One region of the Bradyrhizobium sp. IC3123 genome, then DNA from elsewhere that is predicted to be linked to it. Evidence: riboswitches for the same ligand, from Rfam matches in the RefSeq annotation. Region 1 holds a riboswitch; the other holds the start of a gene.

What was found. Region 1 has a riboswitch for cobalamin ahead of I6F20_RS28980 (TonB-dependent receptor). Riboswitches for the same ligand answer to the same signal wherever they lie in the genome.
Region 2: another riboswitch for cobalamin. It lies ahead of metE (5-methyltetrahydropteroyltriglutamate--homocysteine S-methyltransferase); the one in region 1 lies ahead of I6F20_RS28980 (TonB-dependent receptor).

Annotation. Positions count from the first base shown of each region.
Region 1 covers NZ_JADYVF010000011.1:143,621-147,027, forward strand. The annotation lists gene cobT (nicotinate-nucleotide--dimethylbenzimidazole phosphoribosyltransferase) at 1-793, shown strand, start outside; gene I6F20_RS28975 (histidine phosphatase family protein) at 786-1,358, opposite strand; cobalamin riboswitch at 1,431-1,633, shown strand; gene I6F20_RS28980 (TonB-dependent receptor) at 1,749-3,407, shown strand, end outside.
Region 2 covers NZ_JADYVF010000023.1:48,306-51,712, forward strand. The annotation lists gene metE (5-methyltetrahydropteroyltriglutamate--homocysteine S-methyltransferase) at 1-1,266, opposite strand, end outside; cobalamin riboswitch at 1,367-1,569, opposite strand; gene I6F20_RS35985 (hypothetical protein) at 1,981-2,256, shown strand; gene I6F20_RS35990 (nodulate formation efficiency C protein) at 2,599-3,381, shown strand.

The DNA of each region.
Region 1 (3,407 bases):
GGCAAATTTTGCGGCCGGAGGCGCCGCGATCTCGGTGCTGGCGCGCGAGCTGGGTTCGAGCCTCGAGGTGGTCGACGCCGGCACGCTGGCCGATGAGCAGATGGCGGGAATCGTCACCGACAAGCCGCGCAGCGGCACGCGCGATTTCAGTGTCGGGGCCGCGCTCATTCCGGCGGAATTGGCCTTCGCCTTCGAGGCCGGCCAGCGCGCGGTGGTGCGCGCCGAGGCCGGCCGGCCTGATCTCTTGATCTTCGGCGAGATGGGGATCGGCAACACCACGACGTCGGCGGCGATTGCCGCGAGTCTGCTCAGTGTCAGCGCCGGAGAGATCGCGGGCAGCGGGACCGGCGTCGATGCGTCGGGCCGCGCGCACAAGGCGCGGGTGATCGACGCGGCGATCGCGCATCACGGCGTTGCGGGGGCGTCGCCCGAAAAAATCCTGTGCGCGGTCGGCGGCCTCGAGATCGCGGCGATCTCGGGCGCGATCATCGCGGCCGCGCAACGCCGCATTCCCGTGTTGATCGACGGCTTCATCGTCTCGGTGGCGGCGCTGGCGGCGGCGCGCCTCAACCCGTCCTGCCAGCCGTTCCTGTTGCCCTCGCATCAATCGGCCGAGCAGGGACATCGGCTGGTGTTGCGCGCGCTGAACGTGCAGCCGCTGATCAGCCTCGATCTCAGGCTTGGCGAGGGATCGGGTGCCGCCATCGCGCTGCCGCTGGTCCGCTCTGCTTGCGCACTTCACAACGGCATGGCGACGTTCGCGCAGGCCAACGTGCCGGATCGGCCTAGCTGACTCGCTGATTCACGCAGACGACACGCCAGCCGCCCGCGAGCCGGTCGATCCGGGTCAGCGACAGCGGATCGATCACGAAGCGCAAGGCGACTTGCGGCGTCAGGTCGAGTGCGATGCAGAGCGCGGCCCGAATGGTCCCGGAATGGACGACCAGCGCTGCGGGGCCTGCGCCAATCTGCGACAAGCCCACGCGGACGCGCCCAACCTGATCCGCAAAGCTTTCGCCATTCGGCGGCCGTCCGTGCGCGGGATCGCGCCAGACCTGCGCGTAGGCCTCGCCGCCGGTCGCGGCCAGCTCGTCATGCCGATGGCCGGTCCAATGGCCGAAATCCTGCTCACCGAATTCGCTGACCAGCTCCGGTTCGAGCCCCAGCGCGCGCGCCGTCTCGACCGTGCGACGGGCCGGGCTGGCATAGCCGGCGACATCCGGCGGCATGCGCTGCCTGAGAGCCGCCAATGCCGCATGATCGCCGAGGTCGGCCCGCGCATCGGCCGCATGGATCGTTCCCGCCACGCCTGCGACGGCTGCATGCCGTATCAACCAGAGGAAGGTCTCGCCTTCCATGCTCTTCTCCAAGGAAATTGCTTGCTGTGGCCACAACGCCGCAACTGGCACATTGACTCTGTCTTGGTGGTAATCCTAGATGCTCGCGACGGTTTTCCCGAGAGGGAATGAAAAGGGAATGCGGTGCGGGGAAAATTGTCCCCAATGCCGCGGCTGCCCCCGCAACTGTAAGCGGTGAATCCTTCGTCACGAGCCACTGGGTCCTCGGTCCCGGGAAGGCGACGAAGCGGTCACGACCCGCGAGCCAGGAGACCTGCCGTCAGCCGTGGTCACACGCGAAGATGTCGGTCGGGGAGTACAGACATTCGGCTTCATCGGACGGCTGCAAGGCCAAAGGTGAAACCTCGTTCGCTGTGACGTGCCACTGACGTCATACCGAGGTTTGTACCTGTGTCTTCCATCCGTATCGCACGACCGCGCCGCGTCCTGCTGCTTTCCGCCGCGTTCACCTCCTTTGCGGTTCTCGATCTGCCTGCCGCTCTGGCGCAGCAGGCCCGAGAGTCACTGCCACCCGTCGAGGTGTCGCCCGCCCAGGCCCGCAAGCCGGCCAAACCGGCAGCAGGAACGGCGCAGAGCGCGCGCCGCGCGGCAGCGCGCAGGCCGGCGGCTGTATCCGCAGCGCCAAGACCCGTCACGCCGGATTCGACGGTGCAGACGCCGCTCAACACCAATGCCGTGGCCGAAAGCGCCTCGCGGCTCGGCCTGACGGTGCGGCAGACGCCCGCGACCGTCGAGGTTGTCTCCGCCGAAACCATGCGTGAGCAGGGCTATCGCACCGTGTCCGAGGTGGCGCAGGGCGCCGTCGGCGTCACCTCCGGCGACAACCCCGCCGAACCTTCCGCCTTCTCGATGCGCGGCTTCACCAACAGCCAGATCAACACGCTCTACAACGGCATCAAGATCGGTCCGCAGAACATGACCTCGCGGATCGTGGACACCGCCAATCTGGAGGCTGTGGAATTTCTCAAGGGCCCGGCCTCGCTGATTTCGGGCGAGGGCGCCGCGGGCGGCGCCATCAACTTCGTCACCAAGCAGCCGCACACCGGAGCTGTCCGCAACGAGGCCGATTTCTCCTGGGACTCGCTGAACTCGTTCCGTGCTCATTATGGCTCAGGTGGCAGCACCAATGTGCAGGGACTGGACTATCGCTTCGATATCAGCCGTTCCGCCCTCAACGGCTTTGCCGATGACACCAATGTCAAGACGTTCGGCACGTCCGGCCAGCTCAACTACCGTGTTTCCGACAGCCTCAGGATCTGGGGTGCGGTCGAATATCGCGAAGACCGCTCGAAGGCCTATTGGGGCGCGCCGCTGGTGCCGATCACCTTCAGCGGTTCGCATGCGACGACGGGGATCGTCTCCGGCAATTACGTCTCGAATTACAACGGAACCAATCTCGGTGCCGTCACCATCGACGACCGCACCTTCAACACCAATTACAACGTTCTCGATAACCGCAACGTGGCGCAGGAAGTGTGGCTGCGTGGCGGCTTCGAGCTGAAGCTCGCGCCTGACCTCACGCTGAAAAGTCAGGCCTATGGCTATGGCGCGGAACGGACCTGGTTCAATAACGAGATCGAGGCGTTCAATTCCACCACGAACCTGGTCGATCGCGAGCGTTTCTATGTCGCCCACAGCCAGCGGCTGGTCGGCAACATCACCGACCTGATCTGGGATACAAATATTGCGGGCTTCGACAACCGGCTGGTCACGACGCTGTCGTCGAGCTATCTCGATTTCGTCAGGCCCGGCGCGGCAAACTTTCCCGGCGATTCCGTTTCGCTGGTCGACCCCAACCGCGGTTTCTACGGCCTGCTCACGACGCAGCAGCAGACCGCGCGCATCGACAACGAGGCGCTGTCATTCGAGGACCGGCTCAAGCTGACGCGCAGCTTCGCGCTGATCGGCGGCCTTCGTGTCGAGCACATCGGGCTCGACCGCAACTCGACCGATAAGAACGGTGTGGAGAAGGCGGGCTTTCCATTCGCGAAAGACTGGGCGCCGGTCACGGGGCGCATCGGCTACACCTGGGAGGCCGTTCCCGGCCTC
Region 2 (3,407 bases), on a different contig from region 1:
GTCGATCGCTCTCATCCGGACAGCGACATTGGCATCACGGATTTTCGGCGAAGTCCGGCGGACAGTCGCGGCACCTTCCGACTCGGCAAGAGCTAACGCAACATTCTGGTCGCCTGCGAGTGCACGCGCTAGGATCGCAAGCTCCCGCATCTTCTGGACCGAGAAAGCAAGCCAGCTCTTGACGTCGGAAGCGAGGCCGGTCTCGAGTTCAACATCGACCGGCACATGAAGCAGCGAGCAGGATGGGGCGATCTGTACACGATCCTTGCCGAGCTTCGCAATCGCGGGTTCGAGCCGCTGGCGCAGCGACGACAAATTCGACCGCCATACATTCCGACCGTCGACGACACCGAGCGACATGACGAGATCACTTCGGCCGCCAGCGATGATCTGGTGCAACAACTGTGGCGCTCGAACCAGATCGAGGTGCAGCCCGGCAACTGGCAGGCTCAAGGCGGTGTCCAGATTGTCGCCGAGGTCGCCGAAATAGCTGGCAACCATGAGCTTGATCGCCGGCCCCTCCTTGGCGAGCCGGTCATAGGCATGTCGCAAAGATTTTCGCGTCCCCTCATCCAGATCAAGAACTAGGCTGGGCTCGTCGAACTGAACCCAATTTGCCCCACGTTTGGCCAATTCCTGCATAACCTCGATATAGGGCGGTATCAGTTCATCCAGCAGTGAGAGTGGCTGGAACGTGGGATCGGGACTCTTGCCGAGCTTTAGGAATGTGACCGGCCCGATCAGGACGGGGCGGGTCTGAAAGCCAAGGGCCTTGGCTTCCTCATACTCCTCGATCGGCTTGCGAGAGCATAGCCTGAAAGTCTGTCCCCTGTGAAACTCGGGGACCATATAGTGATAGTTGGTGTCGAACCACTTGGTCATCTCCTGCGCGGGTGCGCCAAATCCGCGCGGTCCGTGACCGCAACTCGCTTCCTGGTCGTCGCATTGTGAACCGCGGGCCATGGCGAAGTATGTCTTGAGCGAAACGGATTCGGCTTTCGAGGCGTAGATCTCCGGGATGGCGCCAACCATGACACTTGTGTCGAGCACCTGGTCATACAGCGAGAAATCGTTCGATGGAATGACCGTGACGCCGATAGATTTCTGACGGGCCCAATTCGCGGCACGCAGGCCAGCTGCGTCCTCGAGCAGCTGCTGTTCGCTGCTTTTTCCGGCCCAGTAGCTTTCTAGAGCGACTTTGAGCTCGCGCCTTGGACCGATGCGTGGCGTTCCGAGCGTGGCAACAGGGAGGGAGAGAAGAGACATAGCGTTAACCCATGTTGGGGGCAAAGGCCATGGCGGACGCAGGCAGGGGAAGTCGCGGTGCGACGGCTGCTTGGCGCACCACCGGGACACCCCGCCCGTGGACGAATATAGTGTCGGGGCAGGTCTCCTGGCTCGCAGGTCATCGCTGCTGTCCGGCCTTCCCGAAGCCGCGCAGGCTTCAGTGACGTCGTTGGACAGCGGCTCGCCGCTCACAGTTGCGGGGGCAGCGCCGGCATTTTCACCGGCTTCCCTCTTAGCTCCGGATCAAATGGAAACCGGAGAACCTCGACGACTTGGATTATCGGCAAGAGCAGTCTTCCGTCAACCTCTCAGATCATGTCTCAAGCTGATGCTGCGACATCTGCTACGCGAATGACCGTGCATCTCTAGCATTGAGATGATGTAGCAGTGCTCTCCAATCAGCGATACCGCAATGAGCATCGCAGTTGCCCGCGGGTTGCACGCCAGATCGGTGGAAAGGACAAATGCGGCTTGCGCGGTCGGGGCCGCTGCCTCGAGCAGAACGCATTTGTCGCCAGTCCCAGCTTCCCAGCGGTTTTTCGAGCACGCGCGCCATCCAGCCACCTTCTCGACCAACAGGATCAGTGTTGAATAGGCCAAGACACCTGGCTAAGCCAGCAACTTACAACTTACCCGGGCAGCACGTTTGATTTGCGGTGCCAGCCACACCCCAAATGCTCGGCGAAGATCGGCTTGCCGTCGTTCGCCATCGAGTACAAAGCGCGCCTGACTGAGGCTGTTCTCGACTTCCGGAGCGCCGGACGTCGCGAAAGGAGCGCCAAACGCGCCATGGCCCCTTGGCCGAAAGTGCCCGAAGGCATGGCAGCGATCAAAAGCCCACATTCCGGCAACGATAACCGAACCACACGGTTCAATGACGGCAAACGTGCTGCCACTTCTCATCAGGAACTTGGCACCGAGGCGTTCCGCTGTGCCGTCGAACATCCGGTGCGTGACGGGGATGCATAAGCCGTGCTGGAGAGGTTGAACGGAAACATCGAGACATGCGCCAGTCGGAAAGTCGACAAAGAGGACACAAAACCGGTGCGAATTGCCGTCTATTATCTGGCACGAAGAATGCACGTCCTCTGCCTGCCCAGTCCTCCTGCTGGGCATGTCCAGCACAGCAAATTGAGGCTGTCGGTGGCAGTGAAGTTAGCGGCGCGTGACATAGAGGGGAGCGCCTGCTCGCACGGGAAAACCAGTGGTCGCCCCGTCGCGTCGCCGCTAACTTCTTGCGCTCGCGCATAACAGGTTGAAGGTTGCCTGCTCTGGAATGACGTGTGGATGAGACCGGATAGGCCGACGGTTATGAAGAAAACGTCAGGAAGACGCGCGCTATGGCTTTGGCTCGGTCGATCCCTGATCTGCCTGGCCGGGCTGGCTGCGACGAGCAACACTGTTCGCGCTAACGACAGCCCCCTTGTCGAAAGAGTCAAGTCAACGTGGCGAGCGCAAGACGGTGAGACAATAGAACAAGTTATCTCCAACGTCTCGAAGGTGGCACAGTTCGTCCCTCGGATGTGGGGCGTCGCTGAACTTGACCAAAATGAATATGTTTTTGTTTCTTGGACCAGGCACCGGGATGATAAATCAGACGAAGAGTACGTTATCACCTGGAAGGTCGCGCTCGACGGGACGATTGAACTTGCGTCGACCTATGCGAAGCCAATGGAATTGGGCTGGCGCGCCTTCGCGCTCTCGTTGATCGCCAGTGAAGTCAAGGATGGCGAAAGGGACGCAAATCTTGGCTTTCTGCATGACCCGGCCAACTTCAACTTTGTGACGACCATGCAAGGTCGGCTCGGTGATCTTCTGCGGCAGGGCAGCTGCACTATCGTTGATCCTGTTGGAGTGGACTACTTGCCGAAGCAGAATGACAAGCCGACCGAGAAAGGTGATCTGTGGCGCGTTTTGCTTGTGGTGAACTGTAATATCCCAGGGCCCCGCTATTTTACATACAACGGGGTCATCACTTTCGAGAAGAGCGAAGGACAAGATTGGGAGCCGCAATCCTCCTTTGCCAAGCGTATCGCGGCTTTTCCTCCTGGCTCCTGGTTCGCTCGCATGGAGCCAAAGGAACGGGAGGATTAGAAGGGAGCTAAAGGCCTCGGTAAATG